DNA from 2 places in the Actinoplanes sp. NBRC 101535 genome. Region 2 is predicted to be linked to the other one. Evidence: riboswitches for the same ligand, from Rfam matches in the RefSeq annotation. Region 2 holds a riboswitch; the other holds the start of a gene.

Evidence for each region. Region 2 has a riboswitch for S-adenosylmethionine ahead of QSK32_RS34850 (aminotransferase class V-fold PLP-dependent enzyme). Riboswitches for the same ligand answer to the same signal wherever they lie in the genome.
Region 1: another riboswitch for S-adenosylmethionine. It lies ahead of thrC (threonine synthase); the one in region 2 lies ahead of QSK32_RS34850 (aminotransferase class V-fold PLP-dependent enzyme).

What each region holds. Positions count from the first base shown of each region.
Region 1 covers NZ_BSSY01000026.1:40,610-48,093, reverse strand. The annotation lists gene QSK32_RS41610 (hypothetical protein) at 1-238, shown strand, start outside; gene QSK32_RS41605 (alpha/beta fold hydrolase) at 330-3,146, shown strand; gene QSK32_RS41600 (ABC transporter permease) at 3,143-4,009, shown strand; gene QSK32_RS41595 (GNAT family N-acetyltransferase) at 4,052-4,954, shown strand; SAM riboswitch class I at 5,310-5,446, shown strand; gene thrC (threonine synthase) at 5,458-6,738, shown strand; gene QSK32_RS41585 (hypothetical protein) at 6,914-7,354, opposite strand; gene QSK32_RS41580 (GNAT family N-acetyltransferase) at 7,372-7,484, opposite strand, start outside.
Region 2 covers NZ_BSSY01000017.1:28,708-36,191, reverse strand. The annotation lists gene QSK32_RS34855 (putative bifunctional diguanylate cyclase/phosphodiesterase) at 1-1,291, opposite strand, end outside; gene QSK32_RS34850 (aminotransferase class V-fold PLP-dependent enzyme) at 1,357-2,583, opposite strand; SAM riboswitch class IV at 2,600-2,716, opposite strand; gene QSK32_RS34845 (DUF1684 domain-containing protein) at 2,777-3,562, shown strand; gene QSK32_RS34840 (M20 family metallopeptidase) at 3,572-4,657, shown strand; gene QSK32_RS34835 (response regulator) at 4,779-5,453, opposite strand; gene QSK32_RS34830 (sensor histidine kinase) at 5,450-6,493, opposite strand; gene QSK32_RS34825 (multicopper oxidase family protein) at 6,656-7,484, shown strand, end outside.

The DNA.
Region 1 (7,484 bases), on a different contig from region 2:
CACCGCCGCCACGCTGTCCACCGCGGAGGGTGTGAAGATCGGCGCGACCCTCGCCGAGGTGCAGGCGGCGTACCCGTCCGGCACGGCGGTCACCGCCGCGTCCGGCACCCAGGGGTGGAAGGTCGTCGAGGAGACCAACGCGCTGCTCTTCGAGATCACCGGCGACAAGGTGAGCGCTCTGGTCGGCGGTCTGGCCACGAGCGTCGACAAGACCTTCACCACCGGCCAGGGTTGCTGAGAGACAGCGTCGCCATCACTGAGAGCCGAGGTCAGGGCTGCTGAGAGCGTTCACAGCCGCTACTCAGCCGTGAGCGGATAGCGTGTCCGCCATGTCTGCCCTGTCCGCCGGGTTGCGGCGCATGCTGCCCCGGCCCACCCGGCGCCGGGCCCTCTCCGGCGCCGTCGCGCTCCTGATCATCGCCGGCGCTGCCGTCTGGGCCGTACGCCCGGAACGTGACCCCTGGACCGCGGAGGACCTGCGGCTCACCGTCCGTTCCGGGCCGGCCGACGACGAGCAGCTCGACCTCGACGCGCGGTTCTACCTGCCCCGGGACTCCTCCGGCAAGGTTCCGGCGGTGCTGCTCGCCCACGGGTTCGGCGGCACCAAGCAGTCGGTCCGGGACGAGGCCGAGAAGCTGGCCGAGCAGGGCTACGCGGTGCTGACCTGGACCGCCCGCGGTTTCGGCCGCAGCGGCGGGCAGATCCACCTGGACCACCCGGACTACGAGGTCAAGGACGCCCAGCGCCTGGTCGACTGGCTGGCGACCCGGGACGAGGTGGCCACCGACGCCGCCGGCGACCCCAAGGTCGGCGTGGTCGGCGGCTCGTACGGCGGGGCCCTCGCCCTGCTCCTGGCCGGCCAGGACCAGCGGGTCGACGCGATCGTCCCGTCGATCACCTGGAACGACCTGGGCCGGGCGTTCCTGCCGCAGTCCGCGGACACCACGGTGACCGGTGTGTTCAAGAAGGCCTGGGCCGGGATGTTCTTCGGCAACGGCGCGGCGACCGGCGAATCCGCGGTCACCAACCTGACCGGCGGCGGCGAGGAGGCGCCCGGCCCGGGCGGCGCCGGCACCGGCGGCGGCCCGGAGACGACCAACCCCGCCTGCGGACGGTTCTCCGAGGCGATCTGCGCGGCGTACCTGCAGATGGCCACCGCGGGCACCCCCGACGAGGCGACCCTGGCGCTGCTGGCGCAGTCCAGCCCGGCCGCCGTCCTCGACAAGATCAAAGCGCCGACGCTGCTGGTCCAGGGAGCCGTCGACAGCCTGTTCCCGCTCTCCGAGGCGGACGCCAACGCCCGTGGCATCGCCGCGACCGGCACCCCGGTCAAAGTCGCCTGGTTCACCGGCGGCCACGACGGCGGCACCGGACCGACCACCGACTCCGACCGGATCGAATACCTGACGGTCCAGTGGCTGAACCACTACCTCAAGGGTGACGGTGACGCGCCCGGCGACGACTTCACCTGGTCCCGGGTGGCCGGCTACAGCGCCACCGACCGCGGCCTGGTCACCAACGGCTACTCCGCGGGGGCGTACCCCGGACTGGGCGGCACCGGCTCCACCGAGGTGACCCTGACCGGTGAGGCGCAGCAGATCGCCAACCCGCCGAACGGCAACCCGGGCGCGATCTCCTCGCTGCCCGGCCTGACCAGCCGACTGTCCTCGCTGCTCAGCGGGGGTGTCGCCGCCGACGTGCCGGGGCAGAACGCGAGCTTCCCGTCCGCCGCGATCACCGGCGCGATCGAAGCGGGCGGCGCGCCCACGGTCCGCCTGCGGGTCGCCTCGCCGACCGGTGAGGCCACCGTCTTCGTCAAGCTGTACGACGTCGACCAGAACGGTGCGTCCACGCTCAGCGCGGGCCTGGTCGCCCCGGTCCGGCTCACCGGCCTGCCCGCCACCATCGACCAGGCGCAGCCGGTCACCGTGACCCTGCCGGCGATCGTCCGGCGGATCGAGGCCGGCCACACCCTGAAGGTCGTCGTCGCCACCAGCGACCAGGCCTACCTCACCCCGGCCGCCCCGGCCGTCTACGCCGTCGCGGTCGACCCCGTGCTGACCCTGCCGACGCTGGCCGGCACCCGGATCGCCGACGCCGGCACCATCTGGTGGTGGGTGCTCGCCGGCGTGGTCGGGGCGATCCTGCTCGGACTGGCCCTGATCCTGCTGATCCGCCACCTGCGGCAGCGCCGCCGGGAGAGCACCGTCACCGAGGAGTACGCGGACACCCCGCTCGCGGTGTTCGGGCTGCGCAAGGCGTACGGGGACGGCTTCGTGGCGGTCCAGGAGATCAGCTTCACGGTCCAGCGCGGCCAGGTCGTCGGCCTGCTCGGACCCAACGGCGCGGGCAAGACCACCACGCTGCGGGTGCTGATGGGCCTGACCCAGCCGACCAAGGGCGAGATCTACGTCTTCGGCCACCGTCTGGTTCCGGGCGCACCCATCCTGTCCCGGGTCGGCGCGCTCGTCGAGGGCCCCGGCTTCCTGCCGCACCTGAGCGGCTACGAGAACCTGAGGGCGTACTGGCGGGCCACCGGCCGGCCGTGGGAGGACGCCCGGTTCGACGAGGCGCTGGAGATCGCCGGACTGGGTGACTCGGTGCACCGCCGGACCCGCAAGTACAGCCACGGCATGCGGCAGCGTCTCGCCATCGCCCAGGCCATGCTCGGCCTGCCCGAACTGCTGGTGCTCGACGAGCCGACCGACGGGCTGGACCCGCCGCAGATCGCCGAGATGCGCCGGGTGTTGCAGCGGTACGCCACCGACGGCCGGGCGGTGCTGGTCTCCAGTCACCTGCTCGCCGAGGTGGAACAGACCTGCACGCACGCGGTGGTGGTCAACAAGGGCCGGATCGTGGCGTCCGGCCCGGTCGGCGACATCGTCGGCGACTCGCCGTCGGTGCAGGTCGACGTGACCGACGTGCCGGCCGCGACCCGGGTCCTGGAAGAGCTGGGCGTGACCACGCTCGGCACCGAGGGCACGAGCGGACTGATCGTGGACACCAACGGCACGCCTCGCTCCGAGGTGGTCGCCTCGCTGGTGGGCGCGGGCATCGGCGTGGAACGTCTGGTGCCGCGCCGGCGTCTCGAGGACGCGTTCCTGGCCCTGGTGGGCGACAATTCGCGGGGAAGTGGAGACCGATGAGCGCCTCGGCGGCGACCGGCTACAAGGCGTCACGCACCATGCCGATCTGGGCGGAGGTGCGGCGTCAGGCGTCCCGGCGGCGGACCCAGCTGGCCCTGGGCTTCATGGTGCTGCTGCCGGTGATCATCCTGCTGGCCTTCGAGTTCGACACCGACCGGCGCGACGACGACGGCGGTGGCGGCGGGGGCGCGTTCAGCAGCCTGGCCGACCTGGCCACCTCCGGCGGACTGAACTTCACCCTGTTCTGCCTGGCCGTCTCGTCGAGCTTCCTGCTGGTCGTGGTCGTGGCGTTGTGCTTCGGCGACACGGTCGCCAGCGAGGCCTCCTGGGGCAGCCTGCGATACCTGCTGGCGATTCCGGTGCCGCGGGCACGGCTGCTCGGCGTCAAGCTGATCGTGGCCGCCGGATACTCCCTGGTGGCGCTCTTCCTGCTGGCCGGAACCGGGATGCTGCTCGGCACGATCCGCTACGGCTGGGGTCCGCTGGGCAGCAGCATCGCGGCGGAGATCCCACCGGGTGAGGGTGTGCTGCGGCTGCTGGGCATCCTGGCGTACTTCGCGGTCACCCTGCTGGTCGTCGCGGGCCTGGCGTTCCTGCTGTCGGTGCTGACCGACGCGGCGCTGGGCGCGGTCGGCGGCGCGGTGCTGCTCTGGATCCTGTCCAGCATCCTGGACCAGATCGAGGCGCTCGGGACGATCCGCAACGCGCTGCCGTCGCACTACAACGACGCCTGGATGGGGCTGCTCTCCACCCCGATCCAGACCGAGGACCTGGCCAAGGGGGCGATCTCCGCGGTCGTCTACGCGACGATCTTCTGGTCGGTGGCGTTCTACCGCTTCACCCGCAAGGACGTCACCTCGTAAATGCGTTGACCCCGCGGTCCGGGACTTCGAAGATCGAGCGCGATGCCGAACTTCGAGATCCGGGCCGCGCGGTCCGGTGACGCCGCCGGGGTGGTCGCTCTCCGAGCCGAGATCCACCCTTATCTGGTACGCGGTGAGCACGCCACCAGGCACACCATCACCGCACCGCCGACGGCCGAGCAGTGGGGTTGTTTCGTGGCGGTCCGTGCCGGCGAGGTGGTCGGCTGGGTGGCCGGCCTGCGCAATCTGGGCTCCGCCGAACCGGACTTCGGCCAGATCCTCCAACTCCAGGTGCACCCGTCGTATCGGTGCCGGGGCATCGGCGGCGCCCTGTTCACCGCGGTCACCGATCATCTGCGTTCGATCGGCATCCGCCGCACGGCCGCGCTGACCACCCCGGAGGCGCTCGACTTCGCCCGCCGCCGCGGCTTGGAGCCGACCCGCGAGGTGCGCTACTCCGCCCTCGACCTGAGCCCCCTCGTCTCCCCGCCGGTGCCGCCCGTGGGGATCCGGCTCGTTCCGCTGATCGACATCTCCGCCCACGATCTGTATGCGGCCGACCGGCTGGCCACCGCCGACGAACCCGGTGACACGCCCACGGCTCCGATCCCGTTCGACTCGTGGCGGCAGGACGTCTGGGACAACCCTGATCTGGATCGGTCCGCGAGCACGGTTGCGATGGCCGGGGACGACCCGATCGGGTACTCCCTGATCCTGCGGGACGGTCACCGCGCCTGGTCCGACATGACCGCCACCGTTCCCGCGTTCCGGGGGCGTGGCGTGGCTCTGGCGGCGAAGACGGCGGCTCTGCTGCGGGCGGCCGAACACGGGGTGACGGTCGCCTACACCGCCAATGACGAGTCCAACGTCGCCATGCTCGCCGTCAACGCCCGTCTCGGCTACCGGCCGATCGCCCGCCAGTTCTCCGGCGTGATCACCCTCTAGTCAAGGTTCCTGCCCGGCATCCGCGTGGTGATGTGCGGCGCTGAGTGCGGCTGAGGTCACCATGCGGATGGGCTTCGTGCCCTTACCACGGAACGTGTCTGGGTTTTTCGGGCGTCACCACTCACGCAGGCCGCCCGGTGGCTCTCGCGGGTTGGACGCGTAGCGGCCAGCGGGAGTCGCCGGGCCCTCGGCGGGAGCGACGGTCTGTACCCACCACCCCGCTACGACATGGTTCTTAAGCTTTTGAAGTGTTTTGCTCGTATTTTGGCGCTGACCGTCGATAACTCGCTCACACCTCGGGAATCATCTTCGAGGATCCCGAGAGGGCGTCGTAAGGTGGCGGTAACAACTGAATACCTCATCCAGAGGGGCAGAGGGATACGGCCCGACGAAGCCCCGGCAACCACCGTGCATGTCTCGATGACGAGGCCGCGCGCGGCAGGTGCTAATTCCGTCCCCGTTTCGGCAGGTCGCCGCGGGGAAAGATGAGAGGGAAGGCCTCGATGACGTCTGCCGTCAGTGCACCTGTCTCCACCGAATCTCCGGCCCGTGGGCTGATCTGCCGCGCGTGTGGTGCCGAATACCCGCTCGCCGCGCAGCACGCTTGTTACGAATGTTTCGGCCCGCTCGAGGTCGCCTATGACGAGGCGGCGCTCGCGCGGGTGACCCGGGCCCAGATCGAGGCGGGTCCGCAGAACATCTGGCGCTACGCCGGGCTGCTTCCGGCCGGGCAGAACCCGGACACCCGGGTGACGCTCGACCCCGGTCTGACCCCGCTGGTCGCCGCGCCCGCGCTGGCCGAGGCGATCGGTCTGAGCGCGCCGCTGTGGGTGAAGGACGACTCGCAGAACCCGACGCACTCGTTCAAGGACCGGGTCGTGTCGGTGGCGCTGACCGCCGCCAAGGAGCTGGGCTTCAAGCGGTTCTCGTGCGCCTCGACGGGCAATCTGGCCAACTCGGTCGCCGCCCACGCGGCCCGGGCCGGGGTGCCGAGCATCGTCTTCATCCCCTCCGACCTGGAGCAGGGCAAGATCATCACCACCGCGGTGTACGGGGGTGAGCTGGTCGCGATCGAAGGTTCCTACGACGACGTCAACCGGCTCTGCAGTGAGCTCGTGGAGACCGACGAGTTCGAGGACACCGCGTTCGTGAACGTGAACGTCCGTCCGTTCTACGCCGAGGGCTCCAAGACCCTGGGGTACGAGGTCGCCGAGCAGCTGGGCTGGCGCATCCCGGCCCAGGTCGTCATCCCGATGGCGTCCGGTGAACTGCTCACCAAGGTGGACAAGGCGTTCAGCGAGCTGGTCGAGATCGGACTGGCCACGGCGCCCGAGGGCGGCTGGACCGTGTTCGGTGCGCAGTCCGAGGGCTGTAACCCGATCGCCGTCGCCCTGCACGCCGACACCGATGTGATCACCCCAGTGAAGCCGACCGGCATCGCCAAGTCGCTCAACATCGGCGACCCGGCGGCCGGCCCGTACGCGATCGAAGCCGTCAAGCGCACCGGCGGCTGGATGGACTACGCGAACGACGACGAGATCCGCGACGGCATCCGGCTGCTGGCCGAGACGACCGGCGTGTTCGCCGAGACCGCCGGCGGCACCACGGTGGCGGTGCTCAAGAAGCTGGTGGCGAGCGGCAGGCTGGACCCGTCGAAGGAGACGGTGGTCTACAACACCGGCGAGGGCCTGAAGACGCTCGACGCGGTGGCCGGCCAGGTTGGACCCACCCACACCATCAAGCCGTCGCTGCGCGGCGCCCGCGAGGCCGGACTGCTGGGATAGCTGTCCGTAATCGGTGTCCTGCCGGTTGTTGAAGATTCCCTCCTTCGAGGACTTGCGGGGCGTCTAGAAAAACGTGCAAGATGCATGCGCGGGAGGACGCGACGCCGTACGAGGCCCCTCACCTGAGCTTGGCGACAATCTCGAGGGACCCAACGACCCAGTGCTGACCCAATGGCTACGTGCCAGGAGGTGCTGTGCGTCCGTCCTCCCGACCAAACTTCAGCCATGTGCGCAGCGGCAGATCCTCGGGATAACCGCCCTCGCGCAGGCCGGCCCGCTTCTCGAAGACGTTCCGGGCGCCGAACGACGGCGTGACGCAGATCGAATACCCGCAGGCCAGCCAATAGGCCGGCCAGAACAGTGGGCCCAGGATCGCGTACTGGGCCGTGTGGTGGGTCTCGTGGGCCAGCAGGGCGGATCGTCTGTCGTCCAGCAGCCACTCGGCGCTGTGCCTCGTGATGATCACTGAGCCGACCGTGAAGCAGGATGCCGCGGGCGTCCGGAAGCGGTAGTTCTCGGCGATCAGGATGCCGTCCGGGGCCCTTCGGATCCGTGAACCGGCGGCGACGGCGATCAGTAGGCCGGCGGCGGTGGTGCCGTTCAAGGTGTTGACCACGCTTCTGAGGCGATTTTTCATGCTTTACGGCGCATTTGTAGCTCGGTGAGCTCCGGGACGGTCGGGTGCGGCAGGCGGACACCGGTGTCGGCGAAACCCAGTTTCTCGTACGCCCGGACGGCCCGGTCGT
Region 2 (7,484 bases):
GTTCGCCGCCGGGCACCTGCAGCGGCTCGGCCAGCGAGGCGAGGATGCCGTTGCCGACGCGCAGGCCGATGCCGGCCGGCCCGGCCACCGCCACGATGAACTCGTCGCCGCCGAGCCGGGCGGTCAGCGCGCCGACCGGGACGACCGAGGTGAGCCGCAGCGCCAGGGCCCGCAGCACGTCGTCGCCGGTGGTGTGCCCGGTCGCGTCGTTGATCGACTTGAAGCGGTCGACGTCGAGGTAGATCACACTGACCGGTTCGGCGCTCTCGGCGAGCAGCAGGCTCAGGTCGTGTTCGAAGGCCTTGCGGGAGAGCAGCCCGGTGAGCGAGTCGTGGCGGACCTGATGGCGCAGCTCCGCCTCGTGGTTGCGGACCGACGTGACGTCGAGCAGGTGCACGAAGGTCAGTTTGAGCTCGCCGTCACGGTCGTACAGGTTCGTGCTGTGGATCTGCACCCAGATCAGGGAGCCGTCGTCGTCGCGGCGGTACTGCCGGGTCAGGGTGAGCGGGTCCTCGGACTCGCGGATCGTGTCGTACATCGACTGGACGCCGTCCTCGACCGCCTTGATCGGCAGGTCGGCGACGGTGAACCCGGACGGCAGCACGTCCGGCAGCCGCAGCCACTCCCGGTAGGCGCCGTTGGTCCGCAGCAGCCGGCCGTCCGGGGCGATCATCACCATCGGCACGGGCGTCTCGTCGAACGACACGCTCAGCTGGGCCTGGCTCTCGTCCAGGTTCTCCTGGGCGCGTTCCTCCTCGGCCTCGGTCAGGCTCCACTGGACGACCTGGAAGCCGGCCGCGAAGAGCACCGCGGCACCGTGCAGCAGGGCCCAGGTGAACGGGTGGTTCTGGGCACTGCTGTGGTCGTACGTGTGCTCGCTGACGAGCACCCCGAACACCGAGTGGTGCAGGGTGGTGGCGATCAGGAACACGCCGAACGGCGCCCAGTCGCGGTACAGCGCGAGCGCCGCCACCGCGACGAAGAACGAGAAGTGCGATTCGGTCAGACCGCCGCTGAGCGAGACGAAACCGCCACACGCCACCGCGTAGCCCAGCGCGACCGCGACCGACCGTAACCGGCGGGACCAGGACCGGGTTCCCACCAGCACGGACGTGAGGATGAGGCCGTCGGTGACCAGCAGGGTGGGGCCGGTGTCGGGACGGAACGCGCCGAACACCGTGAGGATCACCATGATGACGGCGAGCAGCACCGTCAGCAGCCGGTGCCGGCGTGCCCAGTCCTCGTCCCGAAGCCCGCCGCCGACCGGGAGCCTGTCCCACAGCCACGTCATCCACCCCGCCACGATTGTCTCTTCGGCGGGTTCGGCGGCCAGGGAAGGCCAACACGGGTAGCGGATCAGGTGCGAAGGACCGCCGCGAGGCCTGCGACGAAGCGGTCCACGTCCTCGACGTCGCTGCCGATGCCGAAACTGGCCCGCAGGAGCCCGGTCGCGCCGTCACCACAACTGCCCGTCGTGGCACTCCCGGTCAGCCGCCGCACCAGCGGGTGGGCACAGAACTGACCGGCGCGGACCCCGATCCCGTGATCCCGGCCCAGGCGCAGCGCCACGTCGGCCGGGTCGTGGCCGGGCAGGGCCAGCGAGACGATGCCGACCCGGGGCTGGTCCGGGCCGAAGACGCTGACCTCGACCGCGCCGGGCACCCCGGCCAGGCCCTCCCGCAGCCGGGTCAGCAGGGCCTGCTCGTGGGCGTGCAGGGCGTCCCGGTCGGCGGCGGCCAGGGCCTCGGCGACGGCCGCGATGGCCACCGCGCCGAGCAGGTTCGGGGTGCCGCCCTCGTGCCGGGCCGCGCCGGTCGCCCAGGTCAGCTCGCCGGGGACGTCACCGACGACGGCGCTGGCGCCACCACCGGCGAGGTACGGCTCGGCGGCGTCCAGCCAGTCGGCGCGGCCGGCCAGCACACCGGCACCGAACGGGGCGTACAGCTTGTGGCCGGAGAACGCGAGGTAGTCGGCGCCCAACTCGTCCAGGTCGACGGCCCGGTGCGGGGCCAGCTGGGCGGCGTCGACGACCACCCGGACGCCGTGGGCGTGCGCGACGTCGGCCAGCTCACGGACCGGCCAGACCTCCCCGGTCACGTTGCTCGCACCGGTCACGGTGAGCACGGCCGGACCGGTGACGGTGGCCAGCGCCGCGGTGAGCAGCGTGACCGCCTCCGCGGGCGACGACGGGGTGGGCAGCCGCACCGGGTTCGGCCAGGGCAGCAGGTTCGCGTGGTGCTCGCCGGAGAACTGGAGTGTCGTGGTCCCGGCCGGCAGTGCCCGGGCCAGCAGGTTGAGCGCGTCCGTGGTGTTCCGGGTGAAGATCACCGTGTCGCCGGGGCGGGCGCCGACGAACTCGGCGACCACGTCGCGGGCCAGCTCGTACGCCAGGGTGGAGGCCTGGGACCGCACCCCGGTGCCCCGGTGCACGCTGCCGTAGCGCGGCAGCAGGTCCTGCACCGCGTCGGCGGCTGCCCGCACACAGGGGGCGGACGCGGCGTAGTCGAGGTGCACGAAACGCGTGAGCTCGCCGGACGGCAGAGCGACCTTCAGATCTTCACCGATGACATCCAACAATGGCATGACCGCGCCTCCACGGGTTCGCCTCTTGCCGGCATCGGGCGATGCGCGGCCCGGTCTTCACCCGGGGCACCCCATCGCGAACTGCAAGGGTTGCCGGCCAGCAAGCCGGGGCTTTCCGCTGGCACTCATGACCTGGCGACGACCGTAGCAGACGTGTATTACCCCCTCAACAAGTAGTGATTAGGCTCAACGCATGACGATCACGTTCCAGCAGGAGTGGGAGACGTGGCACGACGCCCACGAGCAGCGGCGTGCCTCCCCGCACGGTTTTCTCGCCATCACCGGTCTGCACTGGCTGACGGAGACCCCGCAGCGGTTCGACGGAGTGCCGGGGTCGTGGAGCACCGGGCCGTCCGGGCCCGCGGTGACGCTGGACGATGGTGAGGAGATCATCGTCGACGGCAGTCCGGTGTCGGGCAGCTTCGCCTTCGGCAAGATTCCCGACAAAGGCGACGTCACGGTTGAATACGGAAATATCCGGATTGAGGTGGCAAGTCGTGGTGGGTTCGACGTGGTTCGCCCCCGCGATCCCGCCGGCCCGGTCCTGAAGGCCTACGACGGCACCCCGGCCTATCCCGCAGACGAGAAGTGGGTCATCTCCGGGGATTTCCGGGCGTTTGACGAACCGCGCCCCTACCCCGTCGGTTCCGTGGCCGAAGGCATCGAACACGTCTACGAATCCCCCGGCGTGATCACCTTCACCGTCGACGGCGTCGACCACGAGCTGGTCGCCTTCAACGGGCACACCCCGGGCACCCTCTCGGTGCTGTTCACCGACGAGACCTCGGGCGTCACCACCTACGCCGCGAACCGCAGCGTCCAGGTCGCCGCCCCGGCCGCCGACGGCACCGTGACGGTGGACTTCAACCGGGCCACCAATCTGCCGTGCGCGTACACCGAATTCGCGACCTGCCCGCTGCCCCCGCAGGGCAACCGGCTGCCGATCGCGGTGGAGGCGGGCGAGAAGAAGCCGAGTTAGCCTGCCTCGGTGGAGGAACTCGTCGCACCCGCGGTGGAGCTGATCGGCATCCGCTCCACCGCGGACCGTCCCGCCGACCTGCGGCACGCCCTCGACCTGGTGCTCGACCTCGTCGGGCCGGGTTTCGACACCCGGCACTTCGTCGCGAACGGCAAACCCAGCGCGCTGCTGACCACCGGCGACCGGCCGCAGGTCATCCTGAACGCGCACCTGGACGTGGTACCCGGCAAACCGTCCCAGTTCGCCGCCCGTCGCGACGGCGACCGCCTCTACGGGCGCGGCGCCCAGGACATGAAGGTCGCCGCGCTGGTGATGGCCACGGTGTTCCGCGACGTGGCCCGCACCCTGCCCTACCCGGTCGGGTTGCAGCTGGTCACCGACGAGGAGGTGGGCGGTTTCGACGGCACCGGCCACCAGGTCGCCGCGGGTGTCACCGCCCGGTTCGTGGTGATCGGCGAGCAGAGCGCGCTGCGGGTGGTGGCCGCCTCCAAGGGCATCCTGCGGGCCCGGCTGACCGCGACCGGTCGCACGGCCCACGCCGCGTACCCGTGGCTCGGCGAGAACGCCCTGCTCACCGTGGTGGACGCGGTCAGCCGGGTGGTCGCGCGCTATCCAGTTCCGGACGCCGAGGCCTGGACCACCACGGTCAACGTCGCTTCCATCACGACGTCGAACACGGCCGCGAACATCGTGCCCGCCGACGCACAGGCCTGGCTCGACGTCCGCTTCCCGCCGCACGACACCGACTTCACCGGCCGTGAACCCGCCGAGATCGTCGCCCACCTCGCCGCGATCACCGGGCCGGCGGTGGACGTCACGATCGAGGGGCTGGGCGCGCCGCACTATGCGAATCCGGACAGCGCCCCGGTCCGGCTCCTGCAGCAGGCCGCGCAGTCCGTCGGCTACGACGGCTCCCTGCTGCGCAAACACGGCGCGGCGGACGGCCGGTTCTACTCGGCGCGCGGTGTGGACGCGTGCATCTTCGGTCCGGCCGGCGACGGACAGCACGGCCCGCACGAATACGTCGACCTGCGGTCACTGCGCCCTTACCACGACGCGCTGCGCACGTTCCTGCTCTCGTGGGGGTACGCGTGAAGCGGCGTCCCCCTTCGACCCGCAATCCGACCGTCCCGGGTTCGCCTACCGCACCCCGCAATCCGGGCGTCCCGGGCTCACCTCCGGAACCGTTCCGCACTGGGTCGCCGCCGCTGACGGTTCAGGATCGGCGCTCGCCGGGGCGGACCCGGCCGGTCTCGTAGGACCAGACGACCAGCTGCGCCCGGTCCCGCAGGTCCAGTTTGGCGAGCACCCGCGTGACGTGCGTCTTCACCGTCGCCGGGCTGATCGCGAGCGCCGCCCCGATCTCGTCGTTGGACAGTCCGGTCGCGACCAGGGCGGCGATCTCGTCCTCCCGCGGTGTCAACCGTCCCGCCCCGGCCGCCGGCACCGGGGACGCCGGGACGGGACGGCGGGTGAACTCCGCGATCAGCCGCCGGGTCACCGACGGCGCGAGCAGGGCGTCGCCGGCCGCCACCACCCGGACGCCGCGGATCAGGTCGACCGGTTCGATGTCCTTCACCAGGAAACCGCTGGCGCCGCCGCGCAGCGCCCCGTACACGTACTCGTCGTGATCAAAAGTGGTCAGGATGACCACCTTGACGGCGGTCAGGCGCGGATCCGTGACGATGCGCCGGGTCGCCTCGAGGCCGTCCAGCACCGGCATCCGCACGTCCATCAGCACCACGTCCGGTCGTTCCCGCAGCGTCAGGTCCACCGCCGCCGCGCCGTCCCCGGCCTCGGCCACCACCGCGATGTCGTCCTCGCCGCCGAGGATCGACCGGAATCCCGCCCGCACGAGCGTCTGATCGTCCGCCAGCAGCACCCGGATCACGACGCCTCCACCGGCGACACGGGCAGTACCGCGTGCACCCGGAATCCACCACCGGCCACCGGTTCCGCGGTCAACCGGCCACCCAACGCCACCGCGCGTTCCGTCATCCCCCGGATCCCGTTCCCCGCCCCGACATGACCGCCGGCCGCCGTCCCGTTGTCGACGATCTCCACCTCCAGCGCTCCCCCGGCCAGCCGCACCGACACCACCGCCTCGGTCGCCGCCGCGTGCCGCCGGACGTTCGTCAGCGACTCCTGCACGATCCGGTATCCGGCCGACTCCACCGCCGGGGGAAGCGGCCCGGGCGGGAGTGCGGTCACGCGTACCCGAAGATCAGAAGCCTGCGCCGCAGCGACCAGACCGGCCACCGCGGCCAGCGACGGCGCCACCGGCTCAGCCCCGTCCACCTGTCGCAACACGCCCAGCACCGTGCGCATGTCGCGCAGCGCCTCCCTACTCGCCGCGCGGATGGTCTCCAGCGCCGCGAAGGCGGTGTCCGGATCACGGCGGTGCAACGCGGCCCCGGCCTGCACGGTGATCAGCGAGATCTGGTGGGCGGCCACGTCGTGCAGTTCGCGGGCGATCCGCAGCCGTTCCTCGAGGACCGCCTCGCCGGCTCTCCGGCCGGCCGCGTCGATCCGTTCCTGTCGGTCCCGCCACAACTCGCCCACCACGACCGCGGCCAGCAGCACCACTCCGAGGCCGGCATGGTCCTCGATCCGAGCATGGCGGCCGACCGCCAGAAACGCCGCGAGAATCAGCGCGACCGCCACGATCGCCGTCGGCCGACGGCAATATCGAGCGACGCCCGCCACTGCGATGAGCAGCGCGATCCCCATCGGGGAGTCCGGGAATCCGCCCGGGTAGTAGCCGAGCGCGCACCCCGCCGTCACCACCAGCGTGAGCACCGGATAACGCCGCCGAAGCGCCAGGACGGCACCACTGACAACGACGAGCGGCCACCCGAACGGCCACATCTCCGGAAACGCTCCGGCCACCCAGACGACGTCCAGCACGACGACCGCGACAGGCAGCAACACCCCTGGAGGGTACGCGAGAAGCGCACTCCCCCGGCCGCCCTGCGCCTTTCGGCGTACCCGATTCGCAAAAGCGCAGCTCAGCCCGGCCGGGTTTATCCCCGATGTGCCGATGACGAATGCCGCACACGATGAACCGACACCTTCGCGGACGGGGATTCCTTGATGAAACGACGCAGTGTGCTGCTGCTCGGCACGTTAGGACTGGCAGCGTGTTCCGCGGAACCGCCACCGCACGAACCCACCTATACGAATCGCCTTCGGATCCCCCCGCTTGCCGATTCCCGAAAATCCGCGGACGGTGCGACGGAGTTCGCTCTGGAATTGCGGGCGGACGGCCGTTCCTCCTTTCTTCCCGGCACGGTGACCACGACGTGGGGAATCAACGGCGCCTATCTCGGACCGGTGATCCGGGCGACCCGCGGCGACCGGGTCCGCATGATCGTGACGAACCGGCTGCCCGAGGTGTCGACGCTGCACTGGCACGGCATGCGGCTGCCGGCCCGGATGGACGGCGGGCCGCACCAGACGATCGCGACCGGGGCGACCTGGCAGCCGGAGTGGACGATCGAGCAGGCGGCCGCCACCACCTGGTTCCATCCGCATCCGCACGAGCGGACGGCGATGCACGTCTACCGCGGGCTGGCCGGCCTCTTCCTGATCGACGAGCCGGGCGGCCCGGACCTGCCGGACCGGTACGGCGTCGACGACATCCCGCTGATCATCCAGGACAAGCGGTTCTCGGCGGACGGGGCGCTCGTCGAGGGCGGCGTGGAGAGCGGCACGTTCGGTTTCCTCGGCAACCGGATCCTGATCAACGGAACGTACGACCCGTTCTTCGAGGCGCGGACGTCACTGGTCCGGTTCCGCCTGCTCAACGCGTCGAACGCCCGCGTGTACCGGGTCGGGTTCACGGACGGGAGACCGGTCCGGGTGATCGCCGGTGATCTGGGGCTGCTGGAACGCCCGGTGGACGTGGACCGGGTCAAGCTGA